Regions from separate parts of the Affinirhizobium pseudoryzae genome, predicted to be linked through region 1. Evidence: riboswitches for the same ligand, from Rfam matches in the RefSeq annotation. Region 1 holds a riboswitch; the other holds the start of a gene.
What was found. A riboswitch is a leader RNA that binds a small molecule or an ion and turns the genes downstream of it on or off. The one in region 1 is predicted to bind S-adenosylmethionine.

Region 1 (10,947 bases):
GCAACGATCGCGCTGATCGCCGTCGGCTGGGGGCTGAGCCACCAACTGGGGCCGCTCACCGTTTCCACGGTCGAAGCCTCCGTGCCGCCGCCCGCCTTCGTGGAAGAGGCGTTGCGCGCTCACGGCACCTCCGTCCTTCGACACACGATGCCCTCCCAGCAGGAATCGTCCGATTTCGATCCGGCGGAAATCCGCTCCGCCACGGCCATCGTGATGCCCGGCATCCCGAAGGAGTGGCAGGTCAGCGACGTGCAGGTCTTCCCCTCGGCCTTCGGGCCGAGCGTGGAGATGGCGATCGTGCGCGACAACGATATCCGCCTGTCCCTGTTTGCCGTTCGTCCGGGCAGCTTTGCCGTGCTGCCGGTCTCGCTCGTCAGGCAGGAACAGGTGCAGGCCTCCTACTGGCAGATCGGCGACGTGGCCTATGCGCTCGTCTCCGACACCGAGGATGCCGTGAACCTGAGGGCCGAGGCCGAGCAACTGGCCAGGACCCTGTACTGATCCGCAATTCCCGAACCCTGTTCACCGTCAGAGGAGTACATCCATGAACCCCCGCTTCGGATACAATCCGGCGATCCAGTCCCAGGCAGCCTTCGATGAGGGCCTGCGCCAGCACATGCTGCGCATCTACAACTACATGGGTCTCGGCCTCGTCATCACCGGCCTCGTCGCCTTCTTCGTCGCGTCGACCCCGGCGCTCTACGTGCCGATCTTCTCGACGCCTTTGAAGTGGGTGGTGATGCTGGCCCCGCTCGCCTTCGTCTTCTTCTTCTCGTTCAAGATCCAGACGATGTCGGCCTCCACCGCACAGATGACCTTCTGGGCCTTCTGCGCCGTGATGGGTCTGTCGCTTGCTTCGGTGTTCCTCGTCTTCACCGGCGCCAGCATCGCGCGCACCTTCTTCATCACCGCCACCATGTTCGGCGCCACCAGCCTCTACGGCTATGTCACCAAGCGTGACCTGTCGAAGTTCGGCTCCTTCCTGATCATGGGTCTGATCGGCGTGGTGATCGCCTCGATCGTCAACATCTTCCTCGGCTCCAGCGCCCTTCAGTTCGCGATCTCGATCATCGGTATCGTCGTCTTCATCGGCCTCACGGCCTGGGACACGCAGAACATCAAGGAACAGTATGCCGAGAACTTCGACCAGGAGAGCCAGCAGAAGCTCGCCGTCTTCGGTGCGCTGTCGCTCTACCTGAACTTCGTCAACATCTTCCAGCTTCTGCTGAGCCTGACCGGCCAGCGCGAAGAATAACCGGTCCATTACCAAAGGAGGACATGATCCATGGACTACAACGACCGCCAGGCGATCGAGGGTCTGTTCGGCAAGCTCTCCCACGTGGAGAGCCAGTCGGGCCCGCGCGATGCGGAAGCGGATGCCTTCATCCGTGATCGCATCACCAGCCAGCCGGGTGCACCCTATTTTATGGCGCAGACGATCGTTGTGCAGGAGCAGGCCCTGAACGAGGCTGAGCGGCGGATCGAGGAGCTGGAATACCAGCTCGCCTCCCGCCCGGCCTCCGGCGGCGGCTTCTTCTCCAGCCTGTTCGGCAGCAACTCCCAGCCGGCACGCCCGGCCCCACGCGGCATGTCGAATGGCATGGCGGGCGGCATGGTCACGGGCGCTGCGGCCCCGGCAGCCATGCCCGGCCAGCCGCAGGCAGGCCCCCGCAATCCCTGGGGCCAGCAGCAGGCTCAAGGCTACGGCCAGGGCCAGGCCTATGGCCAGCCCACCCGCGGCGGCGGCTTCCTCGCCGGTGCGGCGCAGACGGCGATGGGTGTTGCCGGCGGCGTCCTGCTCGGCAATGCAATTGCCGGCATGCTCTCCGGTGACGAGGCGCAGGCCGCCGAGGATCCGGGTGCCGCCGATACCGGCGCAGACGATGCCGGTGCCGATGCAGGTTTCGAAGAAGAGATGTTCTGATCCGGGTTGAGCGCCGATCGTTCGATCGTCGCCGTCAACACCGTGATCATCGAAACGGCTGCCCCCGAACCGCTTCGGGGGCCGCCTTTATGCGCCCGTAATGAAATGGCCATGTTTGTGTGTCATCACCGGCATCATGATCGATCCACTTCCACTTCGTCCGTCTGCCGGGTAAAACGATGGCACTGCTTTCCGACCCATCGACACCCGCGGATGATGCCCCCTCACCGGATGACGAGGCGGCAAGGCCAAAGAGCTTTTCAGCGATCCTGCATCAACTTGCCGGTGACGTGACACGCGAACGCATTCAGGTGGCCGATCTTCTGGCCGCCATGAAGGACCGGGCCTTCGGTGCCCTGATCTTCATCTTCGCCATGCCCAATGTCCTGCCGACCCCGCCGGGCACCTCCGCCATTCTCGGCATTCCGCTTCTCTTTCTCGCCGCCCAGATGGCTTTCGGCCAGACGCCCTGGCTGCCGAAGCTGATTGCCGGCCGCTCCATGCTGCGCAGTGATTTTGCCGGCATGATCGCCAAGGCAAGCCCCTGGATCGCAAAGGCGGAACGCATGCTGAAGCCGCGGATGACGGTGCTCTCCACGCCGCTGGCGGAACGGCTGATCGGCTGCTTCTGTCTGGTGCTGGCGCTCGTGCTCGCCATGCCGATCCCGCTCGGCAACATGCTGCCGGCCCTGGCGCTCTGCGTCATCGCCTTCGGCATCCTGGAAAAGGATGGCCTCTGGATCAGCCTCGGCGTTGCGATCGGTATCGTGTCGCTGTTCCTGGTAGCGGGCGTGATCTACGCCATCATCAAGAGCGCGATCTTCGTGCTGGCGAAACTGTTTTCCTGATCAGAGCGAAAAGCCATCGAGGCGTTCCGCCAGGCGATCGATGCCGGCCACATCCGCATTGGCAAAGGCAAACCGCAGATACCCTTCCTGATGCGCACCGAAATAGCCGCCCGGAATGCAGGAGACGCCGACGTGTCTGGCCAGCGCTTCCGCCACGGTTGCCGATGCGGTACCGGCAAAGGGGTGACGCACGAAGGCGAAATAGGCACCCACTGCCGCCAACTGCCAGTCCGGCAGCGCCGCCATGACCCGCTTCATCGCGTCGGCCCGGCGCAGGATCTCCTGCCGATTTTCTTCACGCCAGTCTGAGAGGAGCGGCAAAGCCTCGGCCACCGCCGCCTGGGCCGAGCGCGGCGCGCAGATCTGCAGGTTGTCCATGATCTTCGCGACCTGGCTAATGAAGGCAGGACCCGCCGTGATCGCGCCCAGCCGATGGCCTGGAATGCAGAAGCTCTTGGAAAAACTGTAGAGCGACACGACGACGTTTTCCCAGCCATCCAGGCGGAAGAGATCATGGGGAAACGAACCGGCACTCGGAAGGAAGTCGCGATAGGTCTCGTCCAGGATCAGCCAGATGCCCTTTGCGCGGCAAAGATCGGCAATCGCCGACAGAAGCTCCGGCGGATAGACGGCACCCGTCGGATTGTTGGGCGAGACCAGCGCCAGCGCCTTCACATCCGGCTGCAACGCCAGCGCAATGGCCTCCACCGTCGGTAGGAATCCATCCTCTGCCGCGCATTCCACGAAGCGGGTGCGAATGCCGAGCATGGCGAGCGTCGTTTCATGGTTGAAGTAATAGGGCTCCGTCATCAGCACCGCATCACCCGCGCCGGCCACGGCCATCGCCGCACAGATGAAGGCCTGGTTGCAGCCGGAGGTGACGTGGATGTTGTCCGCCACAAGCGCTGCGCCATAGACCTCAGAGACATGCGCGGCATAGGTCTCGCGCAGTGCCCGCTCGCCCTCGATCGGCCCGTAGCCCGTATAGGCCTTGGACGAGGCCGCCTTGCCCAGAATCTCCAGCATGGCCGGATGCGCCGGATAGCCCGGCACCGCCTGCGACAGATCGATCAGCGGCCCCCGCACCCCATCATAGGCACGCGCCCAGGCCTGCACGGAGGGCACTGGCGGCGGCGAAATGCGTTCGATGAGGGGATTGAAGCGCGAGGAGGAAAACATCATCAGACAAGACCGGAAAATCCAAAACTCAGCTGACTAACGGTGGACGTCGACCGAATGTCAATTGATTTCCGGCGTGGGCTCGAAGGATACTGCGCAAATCGAGGGCAGGCTTGAGCGCATGCACAAACGGCATGCAGGACCCTGCGGCATGGCAGATGGAGCACGATGATGGGGTTCGACGCAGACAAACTGGCGGCCTTGCGGGCCAAGTATGGCGAAAGCGCCGGCGGCGAGATTTTTGATCCGGCCTTTGCCAAAGTCGGCGAAAAGATTTTCAAGAACGGCACGCGCGCCGCACCCTATGCCGGTCTTCCGACCTTCCTCTCCGCCCCCTACCTGCCCGTCGAGGCAGACAATCCCGATTTCGAGGATCTACAGGTGGCCATCACCGGCGTTCCGATGGACCTCGGTGTCACCAACCGACCGGGCTCGCGCTTCGGGCCGCGGGCGCTGCGCGCCATCGACCGCATCGGCCCTTACAACCACGTTCTGGGTTGCGCGCCGGTGCATGAACTGCGTGTGGCCGATATCGGCGACGTGCCGTTCCGCAGCCGCTACCGGCTGGAAATGAGCCATGATGATATCGAAAAGCGCTTCAACCAGATCGTTGACGCCGGCGTTCTCCCCCTCGCCGTCGGCGGCGACCACTCGATCACCCATCCGATCATGAAGGCGGTCGGCAAGAAGGCGCCGCTCGGCATGATCCATATCGATGCGCATTGCGATACCAGCGGCTCCTTCGACCAGACGAAGTTTCACCATGGCGGCCCCTTCCGCAACGCGGTGCTGGATGGCGTCCTGGATCCGACCCGCACGATCCAGATCGGCATTCGCGGTTCCGCCGAATATCTCTGGGAGTTTTCCTACGAGAGCGGTATGACCGTCATCCACGCGGAAGAGGTGACGGGACTCGGCATTCCGGCCATCATCGAAAAGGCGAAGGCGATCGTGGGCGACGGCCCGACCTATCTGTCCTTCGACATCGACAGCCTGGACCCCGCCTTTGCGCCCGGCACCGGCACGCCCGAGGTGGGCGGTCTCACGACCCGCGAGGTGCTGGAACTGATCCGCGGCTTCAAGGGCATCAACCTTGTCGGCGCCGACGTGGTGGAAGTGGCGCCGCAATATGACTCGACCCACAACACCGCCCATGCGGGCGCGCAGGTTTTGTTCGAGCTCTTGAGCCTGATGGTGTTCAGCCCGGCCATCACCGGCAAGGGCTGAGGCATTCCCCCTCCTGTCCGTGAACCGGACAGGAGGGCCTTTCAGCGGCTCAGCTGCGCGAGAAGACGTAATCGGTTTCCTGGCGAAGCAATTCGCCCGGACGCAGGACGGCGCTTGGGAACCCTGCGTGGTTGATGGCATCCGGCCAGATCTGCGTTTCCAGACAGAGCCCTGCATAGGGGCCATAGAGCTTGCCGGAAAGGCCCGGCACCGTCGGCTTCAGCTTGAAGCCGCAATAGAGCTGAACCCCCGGCTCGGTGGTCCGCACTTCGAGCGACACGCCGGAATTGACGCTGCGCACCAGCGCGACCGTGCGCTTGGCGACACGGTCGGTCGACAGGCAATAATTGTGGTCGAAATCCACCTGGGCGCCGTCGGCCTCGCTTCGGCGCATCGGCCCGAGCTGGCGCAAGTCCATCGGCGTGCCCGCCACCGCAATCTCCTTGCCGGTCGGCACCTGGTGTTCGTCGAGTTCCAGATAATGATCGGCGGCGATCATGATGTCGTGACCCAGAATATCGTCGCGGCCATCCAGGTTGAAATAGGTGTGCTGGCAGATATTGGCGAGCGTCGGGGCATCCGTCACGCTCTCGTAGACGACGTTCAGAACGCCGTCCTCCTTCAGCTCATAGGTCGCCGTGACCGTGCAATTGCCGGGATAACCGCCGCGTCCGTCCGGATCCGTCACCTGCAGCATCACCTTGTTCTCGGCATGGGCGATGATCGTCCAGTTCGTCTTGCCAAGTCCGTCGCTGCCGCCGTGCAGATGGGTATCGCCGTTCTGGTTGAGGTCTAGCTGGTAGGCCTTGCCATCCAGCGTGAACTGTCCCTTGCCGATGCGGTTGGCGACCCGACCGGGTGTCGCGCCGAAATAGGAGGAATATTTCGGATAGTCTTCGAATGTGTCGAAGCCGAGCACCAGCGGCGCCTCCTGGCCGTCCAGACGGAGATCCTGGATGACCGCGCCCCAGGTGATGACATAGGCCGTCAGCCCGCCCCCGGAAATCTTCACGCGGTAGACCGTTTCGCCCTTGGGAGTGGTGCCGAAGATTTCGCCCTGCGTCGTCATGGCTGATGTCCTGTTCTTGCATGTTGTGAGGGCGCAACCTGCGTGATTCCAGCCGGTTAATCAACGGGGAACGATACGCTCAGCGGGAAAGCGTGCGGGTGGCCTGTTCCAAGCCTTCCAGCGTCAGCGGATACATGCGCCCGTCCAGCAGTTGCTGCATCAGAACGGCGGAATGGGTATGGTCCCAATGCGCCTGTGGCACCGGGTTGATCCAGGCCATGCGCTGGAAATGCTCCGCCATGCGGCGCATCCAGGCGGCACCCGGCTCCTTGTTCCAGTGCTCCACGGACCCGCCAACATGGGTGATCTCATAGGGGCTCATCGTCGCATCGCCGACAAAGATCACCTTGTAGTCCGGCCCATAGCTGCGCAGCAGGTCCTCGACGGCGAAACGCTCGGAACGACGGCGATTGTCGCGCCACACGCTCTCGTAGAGGCAATTGTGGAAATAGAAATGTTCGAGATGGCGGAACTCGGCGCGTGCGGCGGAAAACAGCTCCTCCACCACCATCACGTGATCATCCATCGAGCCGCCGACATCGAAGAACATCAGGAGCTTCACCGCATTGCGCCGCTCCGGCCGTGTCTGCACGTCGAGATAACCGTGTTCGGCGGTCGAGCGGATGGTGCCGGGCAGATCGAGTTCGTCGGCGGCACCCTCGCGCACCCAGCGGCGCAGGCGTTTGAGCGCAATCTTGATGTTGCGGGTGCCGATCTCGCGTGTATCGTCGAAGTCGCGGAACTCGCGCTTGTCCCACACCTTCGCCGCCTTGCGGTGGCGGGACCCGTCCTGGCCGATGCGGACACCTTCCGGATTGTAGCCATAGGCGCCAAAGGGGGAGGTTCCGGCGGTGCCGATCCATTTCGAGCCGCCCTGGTGGCGCCCCTTCTGCTCCTCCAGCCGCTCTTTGAGCGTTTCCATGAGCTTGTCGAAACCGCCGAGCGATTCCACCAGCGCCTTTTCCTCCGGCGTCAGGTGCCTTTCGGCGAGCTTGCGCAACCACTCTTCCGGCAGCTTTTCCGTCTCGATGCCTGCCATGTCGGAAAGCGCGGCGAGCCCGCGAAAATGCGCGGAAAACACCTGGTCGAACCGGTCGATGTGCCGCTCGTCCTTCACCAGCGCCGCACGGGCCAGGAAATAGAAGGCCTCCACGTCGAAATCCGCCAGCCCCGCCTGCATCCCCTCCAGAAGGTCCAGAAATTCCCGCAGCGTCACGGGAATTCTGGCCTCCTTCAGTCTGAGGAAAAACGGGATGAACAAAGTGGTGTCCTTCAGCGGCTTCCGATCTGCTCCAGCTCGTAGGGTGTCGTCTGGTAGATCTCGTTGATCCAGTTTCCGAACAGAAGATGCGCGTGGCTGCGCCAGCGGTTCTGCGGCGGCAGCGTTGCATCATTATGCGGAAAATAGTTGTGCGGCATCTTGATGGGAATACCGGCATTCACGTCGCGGAAATATTCATCTGCCAGCGAGGTGGAATCGTATTCCACATGATTGAACATGTAGAGCCGGTTGCCGCGCTTCTCATGCACCAGGCAAACCCCCATCTCCTCGGATTCCATCAGGATTTCCAGCCCCGGCACCTTTTCGATATCGGCGCGGCGCACCTCCGTCCAGCGCGAGACGGGCACCTGGAAATCATCGGAAAAGCCGTTGAGATAGATCGAGGACGGGCAGAGATTGCGGTGGCGGTAGACCCCGAACGCCTTTTCCGTCAGCTCGTGCTTCGGTACCTTGTGAAAATGGTAGATGGCGGCCATCGCGCCCCAGCAGACATTCAGCGTCGAATGGACATTGGTTTCCGTCCAGTCAAAAATCTGCTGCATCTCGTCCCAGTAGGTCACATCCTCGTATTGCAGCGTCTCGACCGGCGCACCGGTGATGATGAAGCCATCGAACTTGCGCTGCTTCACCTCGTCCCAGGTCTCGTAGAAGGACAGAAGATGCTCTTCGGACGTGTTCTTCGCCTTGTGGCCACCGATGCGCACCAGCGAAAATTCCACCTGCAGCGGCGAGGCACCCACCAGGCGCGCCATCTGCACTTCCGTCTTGATCTTGTTCGGCATCAGGTTCAACAGGCCGATCTGCAGCGGGCGGATATCCTGCCGCACAGCCATCGTCTCGGTCATCACCCGGACACCCTCGTTCACCAGTGTCTGGAAGGCGGGAAGCGTATCTGGAATCTTGATCGGCATGGTTCGAACCCGACAAAAACAAAAAAACCGGCGGCGATAGATCGCGACCGGTCCGTGGAAGGTTTCTTTCTCTTCTCGCGGCCCTTTAGCGACTTATTTTACGTGGCTGCAAGCCGGCCGGCCAAATCACCACGATGAGCTGTCTAAATAGGCTCTTCTTCCGTAAAGGTCAATCCGCGACAAAATGGATGATTTAGGAAACGCTAACGCTCCCGCCGCGCCATAAACGCCATGCGCTCAAACAGATGCACATCCTGCTCGTTCTTCAAAAGTGCGCCATGCAGCTTCGGGAGCGCGTTCTTCACGTCGGCGCGCAGATCGTCCGGATCGATATCGTCCGAGACCAGCAGGCGGATCCAATCAAGGGCTTCAGACGTGGACGGCTTCTTCTTGAGCCCCGGCATCTCGCGGATCTCGTAGAACTGCGTCAAAGCCGCGCTGACGAGACGCTGCTTGATGCCGGGATAATGCACCTCCACGATGCGCGACAACGTCTCGGCATCGGGAAAACGGATGTAGTGAAAGAAGCAGCGACGCAGAAAAGCGTCCGGCAATTCCTTCTCGTTGTTGGAGGTGATGATGACGATGGGGCGAACCTTTGCGCGCACGGTCTCGCCCGTTTCGTAGACATGGAATTCCATGCGGTCGAGTTCCTGCAACAGGTCGTTCGGAAACTCGATATCCGCCTTGTCGATCTCGTCGATCAGCAGCACGACCTTCCTGTCGGATGCGAAGGCCTGCCACAGCTTGCCGCGGCGGATATAGTGCGAGACCTCATTGACGCGCGGGTCGCCGAGCTGGCTGTCGCGCAGGCGCGAGACCGCATCATATTCATAAAGCCCCTGCTGCGCCTTGGTGGTGGATTTGATCGTCCATTCGATCATCTCAAGCCCGAGCGCCGCCGCCACCTGCCGCGCCAGCTCGGTCTTGCCGGTTCCGGGTTCGCCCTTGACCAGAAGAGGCCGTTCCAGTCGGATGGCAGCGTTGACCGCCACCATCAGATCCTTGTCGGCAATGTAATCGGCCGTGCCCGTAAACTGCATGTTCTGTCCTGATGATCCGGCTTTCTGATGGGCCAGAAGGTAAGGTCCGCGAACCTCTTGCGCAAGCCGCGATGCTGATGGGCAAAACCCGCGCCGCGACGGCAAAGGCTGCAAAGATACCGCTTGTCTTCTTCCCGCGTTCTGTCAGGCTGTGACAAGCATCTCCGGATGCTTCGAAGCGCGCTCCAACACCCGGATTGACGACCGGCGCTGGCCACGTTCCGATCTTTCGAACGACAACGGCATGAGACCGTGGGCTGGCGGCATCCTGTGCCATCCTGCTGTTTCTTCCTCTGCGATCACCGTCTTCCTCAGATGACGGGATCGACCAACGAATACCAATTCACTCAGAACACAACGATGCCGGACACCGCAGCCACCGAGGCTGCTCGAACCGGCCAGCAGATAAGGGAGGCCTCCATGGCCAAAGGTCAGGTCCGTTCCAACCGCGAAGTCCGCAAGCCGAAGAAGGACAAGGCAAAGCCGTCCACGGCACCGGTCAGCAGCTTCACCACGCAGATCAAGAGCGCCGAAGCCTCCAGCCCCAAGAAGCGCTGACGTCTCGCTTGACGATGGGTACAGGGCGATCGGCTTCTCCGGCCGGTCGTGTTTCGGCATGTCTTGACCACCCCTGCCCGTGCATCGGCCTTTTGCTTTTGGGTGAAGATGCGCTAAGGGCAGGGACATGAACACCACGTCCTTCACCATCCTTCTTGGCGGCCATCTCGTGTTGACCGAGCGCCTGCAGGCCCTCGTCGCGGAAACACGGGCGATTGCGGCCGACAGCGGCATGCGCCATGCCGCCACGCTGGGCCTTCTGCCGGAACTGTGGGTCGGTGATTTCGACAGCAGTGACGCGGGCCTTGCCGCCCTTTACCCAACGGTGGAGCAGCGCACCTATCCGGCCACCAAGGCGGCGACGGATGGCGAGATTGCCGTCGCGGAAGCCATTGCGAAGGGTGCGACGCGTCTCGTCTTTGCCGGCGCACTGGGCGGCGAACGCTCGGACCACGCCCTTCAGCATTATCTGAACGCGCTCGGATTGGCGGAAGATGGCTTCGAGGTGGTGCTGACCTCGGGCGAGGAGGAAGCTTATCCGGTCGTCGAGGAAAGCCAGCTGGAGCTGGAGCTGCCGAAAGACGCGCTGTTTTCCGTGCTCGGGTTCACCGCGCTGGAAGGGCTGACCATCCGCAATGCGCGCTATCCGCTCACCCATTTCTCGCTGACCTTCGGCTCGTCCCGCACCCTATCCAATGTGGCGGAAGGCCCGATCTCGGTGTCGCTGAAGCGCGGGCGGGCCATCCTTCTCGCCCGTCCTTATGATTATTCCGGAGCCTGAGGGACCATGGCACCTCCCATTCTCAAACTCGACGACATCCGCCTGAGTTTTGGCGGCACGCCGCTTCTGGACGGCGCCAGCCTGCAGGTGGAACCGGGCGACCGGATCTGCCTCGTCGGCCGCAA
Region 2 (10,947 bases), 660 kb from region 1:
CGCGGAATTTGCAAGCCTGCCGATCATGATCGTCTCCGCCACCGATGACGGCTCCACCATCCGCCGGGCCCTGCAACTCGGCGCCTCCGGTTTCATCTCCAAGTCCTCCGGGCTCGACGAAATCCGTCAGGCGATCGAGACGGTGCTGGAAGGCGGCGTCTGGGTGCCGGAGGGGGTGGAGCGCGATGCGGAAGAAGACCCGGCCGTCGCCGAACTGATGGAACGGCTGAAGACGCTGACGCCGCAGCAGAGCCGGGTGCTCTCCATGCTGGCGGAAGGGCTGCTGAACAAGCAGATCGCCTATGAACTCGGCGTCTCCGAGGCGACGATTAAGGCGCATGTCTCGGCGATCCTCTTGAAGCTGAACGTCGATAGCCGGACACAGGCGGTGATCAAGCTCGGCAAGGTCAACATGGCACTGGTGGCCTGAGGCGGGCCTGATCCGAGCAGAACCAAGGATTTTATTCCTTTTCCGCTTTACTCCGTCGCGACCTTTCATTAGACATACACATCAAGAGATGGCGCGGACGCTTCTGCACAATCTCCCGCAGCTTGGCCGTGGCCGGTCGATCCGGCCTTCAAGAGGCAGTGCACCGGTCGGATTGGTCGTGTTGGAGCCGAATTTTAGAAATCCGAAGCCGGCCGCTTGCCGGGGAACGAACCGTCATGTTGTCGCATGAGACGATCTGGAAAGCGATCGACACCCTTGCCGAACGTCACGAGTTGACGGCATCCGGTCTTGCGCGCAAGGCGGGGCTGGACCCGACCTCATTCAACAAATCGAAGCGGCTGGGGCCGGACGGACGGCTGCGCTGGCCCTCGACGGAATCGATCTCCAAGGTGCTGGATGCGACCGGGGCAACGGTCGAGCAGTTCCTCGGCTACCTGCCGAACATGCCGACGCAGACCAGCCTGCCGGAAGGGTCGTTTCCGCCGCAGGCCGGTTCCATTCCCCTCCTCGGCTTCGCCCAGGCAGGCGCCGGCGGCTTCTTCGACGATGGCGGCTTTCCCGCGGGCCAGGGCTGGGATGTGGTGGATTTCCCCGTGGCGGCGTCAAGGCGGCCGGGCGTCTACGCGCTCGAGGTGCAGGGCGATTCCATGCTGCCGCTCTACCGGGATGGCGACCGGCTGATCGTGGAACCCGGCGCCCAGGTGCGCCGCGGCGACCGCATCGTCGTGAAGACGCGCGAAGGCGAGGTCATGGCCAAAGTGCTGATGCGCCAGAGTGCGCGCACCATCGAGCTGATGTCGCTGAACCCCGACCACCCGAACCGCACATTCGACATGGCGGAGATCGAGTGGATGGCGCGGATCATCTGGGCGAGCCAGTAACTGAAGGCGTTTGGCCCGGCGCGGCTTCGTCAGAAGAGGCCGTTCGGGAAATAGCGCAGGTACAGTTCCTGCAGCCGCCCTTCCTTCGCCAGTCTTGCCAGCGCATAATCGATCGCCGTCACCAGCTGCGGCACGTCCGGACGGACCATCAGCGACAGGCCTTCGCCGAGGAAATGTTCGGAGACGTACGGGCCGTCAAACAGGCGGCAGCAGCCACCGGCGGCCGCGCTCGCCGTCCAGAAGGGCAGGCTCAGGCCATCGGAAAAGACGGCATCCACTTTCCCGTCCTTCAAGGCCGCCAGCATCTCGTCGCGCGACGGGAAGGTCGTCGGCTTCACGGCCGGGAAAAAGCTTTTCAGCATGGCCTCATGGGCTGTTCCGGCCACCACGCCGACGGGACGTCCGGCAAGCGCCACGGCAGCCTTGCCTTCAAGTTCGACGCTGTTTCGCTGCACAAACCAGGCCGGGATCATCATGTAGGGGCGCGAGAAGCCGAACTTTTCCCGCAGATCCGGCGTCACCGCGATGCCCGCCGCGGCTGCTTCCCCCTGCCCTTCGCTGAGCGCCGTCTGCAGGTCCGCAAACGGTGTCACCTGGATCTGGCATTTCGCCTCGATGGTAAGTTCGCTGCAGATTTCGCGGACGAGATCGATGTGAAAACCGGACAGCCGTCCCGTCTGGTCGACAAAGCTGAAGGGTGGAAAATCGACTGTTGTCAGCACACGAAACCGCGGCAGGCTGGTCAGATCCGGTTTTGCCAGGCGTTCGTTGGGATCGGAGACGAGCGGCATCTGGCGATCGGGCGTTTCGTCCGCAGCGGCGGGCAATCCGGCAATCAGGACGAGTAAAAACAGAAGAGCCGCACGGAACCTGAAATACATTCAATTTACCCGTTGTAAACCATTGCGTGCATCGCTACCATCGTGCACAGGGGACAGGGCTGGGGGCGGCCCGCCGGACATGGTGTACCAGCTTGACGGATGCAGGGGAATATCCGCCGGAACCGACAGCAACCAGTGAGACCGCGCACTGGAGCCATGTCAGCGCGCTGACAGGAAGGCAGACGGACGCTCATCGGCAGATCCAGCCGGACGAGCAGGGCGCCGTGGCGAGCGACGAGGAGGCGGCCCTGCTGGCGCTCGGTTTCTCAAAACCATTCGTCGCACAGATGAAGGACCGCAGCCTGCAACACGGGACGACGCTGGAACAGGAACTGCTCTATTCCGGCGTGGTCGATCACGATGCCTATTATGGCGCGATTGCGCGCGCCTTCAGGCTGCCCTTCATCGGGAGCATAGACCCCTCCAGCGTTCAGGACATCCCGAACCTCGATACGCAGCTGATCACGCCGAAACAGGTGCGCATCAACCACCGCAACCGCGCACCGCAGGTGGCCATCGTTCCGGAGATCGCAAAACTCGCGGAATTTTCGGCCCTGCTGCTCAGGCTTCCGGAGCTTTCCCGCGGATTGGCAATCACCACACCGGGTGCGATCCGGGCTGCCGTATGGTCGGCCGGCTCGGCGCGACGGGTGCGGCAGACGGTCAGCGATCTCTTCGACCGCGAGCCGAAATTCTCCGCGCGCATCGTCGCCACCGGACGCCAGGGCGTGCTGGCCGGCTGCCTTGTCACCGCCCTGGTGGCTGCCTGTCTCAGCGATCCCGGCCTGCTGCTGCCGCTCACCCATGGTCTCGTTTCGCTCGTCTACATGAGTGCGCTTGCGCTGAGGGGCTGGGCCACCTTCCATCAACGGCGGATCGGCAGCCTGCCGGAAGAACACCTGCAGGGGGCCCTGCCCGTCTACACCGTGATGGTGGCGCTCTACCGGGAAGCCGGGATGGTGGCGCAGCTGGTCGCCAATCTGGAGCGGCTGGAATGGCCGCGGGCGCGGCTCGACATCAAGCTGGTCTGCGAGGCCGACGATCGCGACACCGTGGAGGCGCTGAAGGCGCTCAGGCTTGCTTCCCATTTCGAGATCGTCGAGGTGCCGCCGTTCCATCCGCGCACCAAACCCAAGGCGCTCACCTATGCGCTGGCCGGTGCGCGCGGCGAGTTTCTGGCGGTCTATGACGCGGAAGACAGGCCGCATCCGCACCAGTTGCTGGAGGCCTGTGGCCGCTTCCAGGCCTGTGAGCCCGATGTGGCCTGCCTGCAGGCGCCGCTGATCATCGCCAATCTGTCCGATACGGCGCTGAGCGGGGTGTTTGCCATCGAATATGCCGCGCTGTTTCGCGGCCTTTTGCCGATGCTATCCCGTCACGCGATGCCGCTGCCGCTGGGCGGCACCTCCAATCACTTCCGCACCTCCATCCTGCGCGAGGTCGGCGGCTGGGACCCGTTCAACGTGACCGAGGATGCGGATCTCGGCCTTCGCCTCTACCGCCTCGGCTATCGCTCGCAGACTCTCCGCTGCCAGACGCTGGAGGATGCGCCGGTTTCGCTGGATGTTTGGACCGGTCAGCGGACACGCTGGTTCAAAGGCTGGCTGCAGACCTGGCTGGTGCTGACCCGCAACCCGGTTGACGCCGCACGCCAGATGGGATCTCGCGGAACCTTGGCCTTTCATCTGCTGATCGGCGGCATGCTGGCGTCCGCCCTGCTGCATCCGCTGATCCTCGTCTTCATCGCCATCGGGATCGCGCGGCTGGCGAGCGAGCCGCTATCGGCGATGCCGACGCAAGTTCTGGCGCTGTTTGCGATCGACTGCCTGAACGTGATCGGCAGCTACATGATCTTTCTGAAGCTCGGCATGGGTTCGATGATCGGCCAGGAACGACGACGGATCGGCTGGCGCTGGGTTGCGGTGCCGATGTACTGGTTTATGAGTTCCTACGCCGCCTGGAAGGCCTTGAACGAACTGAGGACCAACCCGTTCTTCTGGAAAAAGACGCCGCATCAGGCAAGCAAGAGGCCGGATTCAGTCCGTGCATGAAGCCGGAGGCAGGACGAACAGGGTAAAGCTGGAGCGGGTGAAGGGAATCGAACCCTCGTATTCAGCTTGGGAAGCTGCTGCTCTACCATTGAGCTACACCCGCTTGTCCGACGCCAGACCTAGCATCAGGTCTCCCGGCCTTCAAGTCCCAGGAGCGGAAAGAGTTCAGGCGCGAAAGTGCTTGGACAGTTTTAGGCCCTGCGCCTGATAGTTCGATCCGAGGCCCGAGCCGTAGAGCGACTGCGGCTTTTCCAGCATATGCTCGTAGACGAGGCGCCCGACGATCTGGCCGTGTTCCAGGATGAAGGGCACTTCGTGGCTGCGCACTTCCAGCACCGCACGGCTGCCGGAGCCGCCGACGGCGGCATGGCCGAAACCGGGATCGAAGAAGCCGGCATAATGCACGCGAAACTCGCCGACCAGCGGATCATAGGGCGTCATTTCGGCGGCATAGAGCGGCGGCACATGCACGGCTTCACGCGAGACGAGAATGTAGAACTCGTCCGGATCGAGGATCAGTTCGTCGCGCCCGCGGCTAAAGAGCGGCTCCCAGAAATCGAGCACATCATGGGCGGCCTTGCGGTCGACATCGATGACGGAGGTGTGGTGCTTGCCGCGATAACCGATCAGGCCATCCGGGCCGGTGCCCTTCAGATCGATCGACAGGGCGATGCCGGCGCCTGAGACATTCGGCGTCTCGCTGGCGACCAGCGTTTCCGCCGCGTGCAAAGCCAGCACTTCGGCTTCGCTCAAGAGCGCCTGGCCGGTACGGAAGCGGATCTGCGACAGCCGCGAGCCGCGCCGGACGATGACCGGGAAGGTGCGCGGCGAGATTTCGAGATAGAGCTGGCCCTTATAACCAGCGGGGATCTTGTCGAATTCCTGGGCGCGATCAACCATCACGCGGGTGAAGATATCGAGCCGTCCCGTCGAGCTTTTCGGATTGGTGGAGGCGGACAGCTCCGCCGGCAGGTCGAGGCTTTCCATCAGCGGCACGATGTAGACGCAGCCGGTTTCGAGCACCGCACCCTGTTCAAGATCGATCTCGTGCAGGGTCAGTCGCTCCAGCTTGTCGGCGACCGTGTGATTGGGGCCCGGCATGAAACTGGCGCGGACGCGAAGCGCCTTGGACCCCAGGCGCAGGTCGAGGCTCGCCGGCTGGATCTGATCGGCATCCAGCGCCGCCTCGCTTTTCAGCCGGCCTTCATGGAAAAGTTCGCCGATGGCCCGATCGGCCAGAATGCCCGCGTTGCGTTTCATGAACCCTATCCCTTAATCGCGCGACAAAAGCAAAAGCGAGGAATTGACGCAAGCGCTGCTTGGGCGTATGGCAGATTTATCCCGTGGTGATTTGGCCGGTCGGCTTGCAGCCACGTTAAACAAGTGGCTAAAAAGACCGGGTGCGAAACCGGTCTGCAGTTGCGACCGGTTTTTTTGTTACGAAGTGGTGACACGCATGAGCAAGACCTGGCGCCCCGCAACCCAACTCGTCCACGGTGGCACGCTGCGCTCGCAGTATGGCGAGACCTCCGAGGCGATCTACCTGACGCAGGGGTTCGTTTACGAGAATTCCGCCGCTGCCGAAGCCCGTTTCAAGGGCGAGACGGACGGCTTCATCTATGCCCGTTACGGCAGCCCGACCAACGACATGTTCGAAAAGCGGATGATCGCGCTGGAAGGCGCGGAAGACGCCCGCGCCACCGCGTCCGGCATGGCCGCCGTGTCGGCCGCCATCCTCTGCCAGGTCAAGGCCGGTGATCACATCGTCGCCGCCCGTGCGCTGTTCGGCTCCTGCCGCTATGTGGTGGAGACGCTGGCGCCGAAATATGGCGTCGAATGCACGCTGGTCGATGGCCGCGATCTCGCCAACTGGGAAGCCGCCATCCGCCCGAACACGAAGGTGTTCTTCCTGGAAAGCCCGACCAATCCGACGCTGGAAGTGGTGGACATTGCCGGCGTTGCCAAGCTTGCCAACCAGATCGGCGCAAAGGTGGTGGTGGACAACGTGTTTGCCACCCCGCTCTTCCAGAAGCCGCTGGAACTCGGTGCGCATGTGGTGGTCTACTCGGCCACCAAGCACATCGATGGCCAGGGCCGCTGCCTCGGCGGCGTGATCCTTTCCGACAAGGAATGGATCAACGAGAACCTGCACGACTATTTCCGCCACACCGGCCCGGCCATGTCGCCATTCAATGCCTGGACGCTGCTGAAGGGGATCGAGACGCTTCCGCTGCGCGTCAAGCAGCAGACGGAGAGTGCGGCCAAGATCGCCGATTTCCTTGCGGACCAGGGCAAGGTGGCGAAGGTGATCTATCCCGGCCGCAAGGACCATCCGCAGGCCGACATCATCGCCAAGCAGATGACGGGCGGCTCCACGCTCGTCTGCTTCGAGTTGAAGGGCGGCAAGGACGCGGCCTTTGCGCTGCAGGATGCGCTGGAGGTGATCAAGATCTCCAACAACCTTGGCGACGCCAAGAGCCTGATCACCCATCCGGCCACCACCACGCACAAGAACCTGACGGACGAGGCACGGGCGGAACTCGGCATCTCCGCCGGCACCTTGCGCCTGTCCTGCGGCATCGAGGACGGCGAGGACCTCATCGAGGATCTGGCCGCAGCGCTTTCCAAGGTGTCTGCGTAAAGCGCTTCTTTACCATGGCGGTTAGCCTTGAGCCTGAAAATTCAGGGCTTCCGCATTCTTGAGCCCCGGCGCGATTCTTGACCTCGCGCCCGGACTGTACGATATGCGTACACATGAGATGAAGGTGTCGACATGTATCGTGCACTCACCAAAGACATCGAAGTCGTCGTCGAGCCCTACTTCCTGCCGGAACAGTCGGATCCGGAGGAGAGTCGGTACGTATGGGGCTATCGGATCGTCATCTCCAACCATTCTCGTCTGACGGTGCGGCTGGTTCACCGCTACTGGAACATCACGGACCAGAATGGGCTGGTCGATGAGGTCGAAGGTCCCGGGGTGGTGGGAGAGCAGCCGCGCCTCAAACCCGGCGACACCTACGAATACTCCTCCGGCTGCCCGCTCGACACGCCCTCGGGGCTGATGTTCGGCCATTACCAGATGGAAACCGACGAAGGCGAAACCTTCATCGTCAACATTCCCGCCTTCTCGCTGGATTCGCCGGGCCTGATGCGCGTGCTCAACTGAGCCTGCGAGGCGCGAAACACGCCGCACCTCGCCTTCTTGACGTCACGCCGCTTCGAACTCGCTCGGATCGTAGCGGTAAGTGGTGGAGCAGAACTCGCAGGTGACCGAGATGGCGCCGTCTTCCTGGCTGGCCTCGATCTCCTCCGCCGTGAAGCCTTCGAGCACGCCCTTGATCTTCTCGCGCGAGCAGCTGCAACGGTCCGCGACTTCCTGCGGCTCGTAGATCCGCACACCGCGCTCATGGAAGAGGCGGAACAGCAGCCGCTCGATCGCCACCTGCGGATCCGTCAACTCGTCGGTATCCACGGTCTCGACCAGCATGCGGGCTTCCGACCAGGCATCGTCTTCCGTCAAGGCGAAATCGCCGTCCCGTTCATCGCCGTCGCCGCCATGCAGGTCCGGCTGGCGCATCCGCTCCGGTGCCTGGGGCAGGAACTGGGCGAGGACGCCGCCGGCCCGCCAGTTGTGACGCGGCTTTCCGTCCTCATCGCGGTCGAACAATTCGGCCACCCCAAGGCGCACCTTCGTCGGGATCTGTTCCGACTGGCGGAAATAGACGCCGGCGATTTCTTCCAGAGACGATCCGTCAAGCGGCACGATGCCCTGATAGGGCTGCATGCCGTGACCCTGGTCGATGGTGAAGGCGAGCACGCCCTCGCCCAGAAGGTCCGGCGGCGATATCTTGCCGGCCTTGACGGATGCGGCCAGCGCATCCTCGTCAAACCGGGCATAAGCACGCATGCTTTCCGGGCTGGTGAAATCCGCGACCAGAAGATCGACCGGGCCATCGCCCTTGGTCTGAACCGTGAAACGCCCCTCGAACTTCAGCGAGGTGCCGATCAATGCGGTTAGGACGACGGCTTCGGCGAGCAGCCGCGCGACCGGCGCCGGATAATCGTGGCGGCCGAGGATCGCGTTCAGCATGGGCCCGAGCTGCACCGCACGGCCGCGCACGTCGAGCCCTTCCACCTGGAAGGGAACCACGCGGTCATCGCCCGCCAGTGTCAGATCACTGAATTCTACTGCGGCTTCTGCCATGACTTGCTCCTTCGCGCCGAAGCCACCCATTTCGCACAAATGTCGGCCAAGCGGAACCGCTCAACCGAAGGGAAAGGCCGACGCTGTCTTGTTGAGGCGCCCGGACCATGGGTCGAGCGGACGCGACTGGGAAAGCCGTGAGATGGGGGTGGCGCCGCGACAAATCAAGACGCGGCCATTCCCCTCGACAAAGGGCGCCTCAGACGGCGCCGAAGCACCAGGCGAGCACCGACTTCTGGGCGTGCAGACGGTTTTCCGCCTCGTCGAACACGACCGACTGCGGGCCGTCGATCACCGCGTCGGTGACTTCCTCGCCGCGATGGGCCGGCAGGCAGTGCATGAAGAGGGCATCGGACTTAGCCTTCTGCATCAGGCGCTCGTTCACCTGGAACGGCTGGAAGATGTTGTGGCCGCGTGCCTTGTGTTCCTGGTTCATCGAGATCCAGGTGTCCGTCACCACCATATCGACGCCCTCGACCGCACGGTCGGCATCGTGGCACAGCATGATCTCGCCGCCATTGTTGCGCGACCAGTTCAAATACTTGTCGAGCGGCTCGGAGCCGAGCGGAACCGCCATGTTCATGCGGTAACCGAAGCGCGCCGAGCCTTCGATGAAGGAATGCAGCACATTGTTGCCGTCGCCCGTCCAGGCAAACGTCTTGCCGGTCACCGGGCCGCGATGTTCTTCGAAGGTCAGGAGGTCGGCCATGATCTGGCAGGGATGGGTCTCATCCGTCAGGCCGTTGATGACCGGAACCGTCGCGTGTTCGGCCATTTCCAGAAGGCGGCGATGATCGGTGGTGCGGATCATGATCGCATCGACGTAACGCGACAGGACCTTGGCCGTATCGCCGATCGTCTCGGCGCGGCCAAGCTGCATTTCCGTGCCGGACAGGAACAGCGTTTCGCCGCCGAGCTGGCGCATGCCGACATCGAAGGAGACGCGGGTGCGGGTGGACGGCTTCTCGAAGATCATCGCCAGCACCTTGCCGGCGAGCGGCTTGTCGGCCGTGCCAGCTTTGGTCGCGCGTTTGCGCGTCAGCGCATCATCGAGAATGGTACGCAGATCCCCTGACGAAAGTGCCGAGAGGTCGAGAAAATGCTTGGGTGATGCCATGATCCGTTCCATCCGGGGCGCCATCCGGCGGCCCGCTTTTTCCGAAAAGGCCGTCAGGCCGACTTCTTCAACTGTTCACTCTGAAGCTTTTCCGCAGCGCGTTCGATACGGGCAATGCCTTCGCGGGCCTCTTCCGCCGTCACGACCAGCGGCGGCAGCAGACGAATGACATTGTCACCGGCCGGAACGCCGAGGATATGTTCGTCGCGCATTGCGGTCACAAGCTCGCCGGCCGGAACGCGCGCCTTGATGCCGAGCATCAGGCCTTCGCCACGGATCTCCTCGATCACGCCGGGGAAGCGATCCTTGAGTGCCGCAAGGCCCTGACGGAAGACGAGTGCCACGTCGTTGACATTCTGCAGGAAGCCATCGGCCAGGATGACATCGAGCACGGCATTGCCGACGGCCATGGCGAGCGGATTGCCACCATAGGTGGTGCCGTGCACGCCGGGCTTCATGCCGGAGGCGGCTTCCGCCGTCGCAAGGCAGGCGCCGAACGGGAAACCACCGCCGATCCCCTTGGCCACCGCCATGATATCCGGGGTGACACCCGACCATTCATGCGCGAAGAACTTGCCGGTCCGACCGACGCCCGTCTGCACCTCATCGAACATCAGCAACAGGCCGTGTTCATCGCACAGGTTGCGCAGTTCGCGCAGGAATTCCTTGGTCACGACCCGGATGCCGCCCTCGCCCTGGATCGGCTCGATCAGCAGGGCTGCGGTGTGTTCCGTGATCGCCGCCTTCAGCGCATCCAGATCCCCAAAGGGCACCTGGTCAAAACCCGGCGCCTTGGGGCCGAAGCCTTCCAGGTACTTTTCCTGACCGCCGGCTGCGATCGTCGCGATGGTCCGGCCGTGGAAGGCGCCTTCAAAGGTGATGATGTGGAATTTTTCCGGATAGCCCTTGGAATAATGGTAGCGCCGCGCCGTCTTGATGGCGCATTCCAGCGCTTCGGCACCCGAATTGGTGAAGAACACCTTGTCGGCGAAGGTGGCATCCGCCAGCCGGCGGGCCAGCCGCTCCTGGTCCGGGATCTCGTAAAGGTTCGACAGGTGCCAGACCTTGTCCGCCTGATCCTTCAGGGCCGCGACAAGATGCGGGTTGGAATGACCACACGAGGTCACGGCCACGCCTGCGCCGAAATCGAGATATCGCTCGCCCGTTTCCGTCACGAGCCAGACACCCTCGCCGCGCACGAAACGCAGTGGTGCCCTTGCAAACGTGTCGAAAAGCGCAGCTTCAGCCATGGCGATGCACTCCTTCAGGCATACTGTCCAGAACAGGCAGCCGGGGCCGCCAGAAATCAAAAATGCCGCCTCAAAGGGCGGCAGGCGCACTATCCGCATTTCATCCCGCGCT

Region 2: it holds a riboswitch for S-adenosylmethionine, as region 1 does, so the genes downstream of both, G6N78_RS03395 (O-succinylhomoserine sulfhydrylase) here and metA (homoserine O-acetyltransferase MetA) in region 1, are expected to answer to the same signal.

Annotation. Positions count from the first base shown of each region.
Region 1 is NZ_CP049241.1:1,355,395-1,366,341, forward strand. It holds gene G6N78_RS06725 (anti-sigma factor family protein) at 1-501, shown strand, start outside; gene G6N78_RS06730 (Bax inhibitor-1/YccA family protein) at 545-1,255, shown strand; gene G6N78_RS06735 (DUF2076 domain-containing protein) at 1,286-1,924, shown strand; gene G6N78_RS06740 (exopolysaccharide biosynthesis protein) at 2,104-2,772, shown strand; gene G6N78_RS06745 (aminotransferase) at 2,773-3,951, opposite strand; gene speB (agmatinase) at 4,123-5,178, shown strand; gene G6N78_RS06755 (aldose epimerase family protein) at 5,228-6,247, opposite strand; gene G6N78_RS06760 (vWA domain-containing protein) at 6,327-7,508, opposite strand; gene metA (homoserine O-acetyltransferase MetA) at 7,520-8,440, opposite strand; SAM riboswitch at 8,506-8,583, opposite strand; gene G6N78_RS06770 (AAA family ATPase) at 8,644-9,483, opposite strand; gene G6N78_RS06775 (hypothetical protein) at 9,844-10,041, shown strand; gene G6N78_RS06780 (thiamine diphosphokinase) at 10,169-10,822, shown strand; gene G6N78_RS06785 (ABC-F family ATP-binding cassette domain-containing protein) at 10,829-10,947, shown strand, end outside.
Region 2 is NZ_CP049241.1:690,428-701,374, forward strand. It holds gene G6N78_RS03365 (response regulator) at 1-430, shown strand, start outside; gene G6N78_RS03370 (S24 family peptidase) at 667-1,332, shown strand; gene G6N78_RS03375 (transporter substrate-binding domain-containing protein) at 1,362-2,213, opposite strand; gene G6N78_RS03380 (glycosyltransferase family 2 protein) at 2,306-4,264, shown strand; tRNA gene G6N78_RS03385 (tRNA-Gly) at 4,294-4,367, opposite strand; gene G6N78_RS03390 (2'-deoxycytidine 5'-triphosphate deaminase) at 4,430-5,524, opposite strand; SAM riboswitch at 5,598-5,676, shown strand; gene G6N78_RS03395 (O-succinylhomoserine sulfhydrylase) at 5,721-6,905, shown strand; gene apaG (Co2+/Mg2+ efflux facilitator ApaG/CorD) at 7,038-7,430, shown strand; gene G6N78_RS03405 (Hsp33 family molecular chaperone) at 7,473-8,468, opposite strand; gene argF (ornithine carbamoyltransferase) at 8,668-9,585, opposite strand; gene G6N78_RS03415 (aspartate aminotransferase family protein) at 9,639-10,835, opposite strand.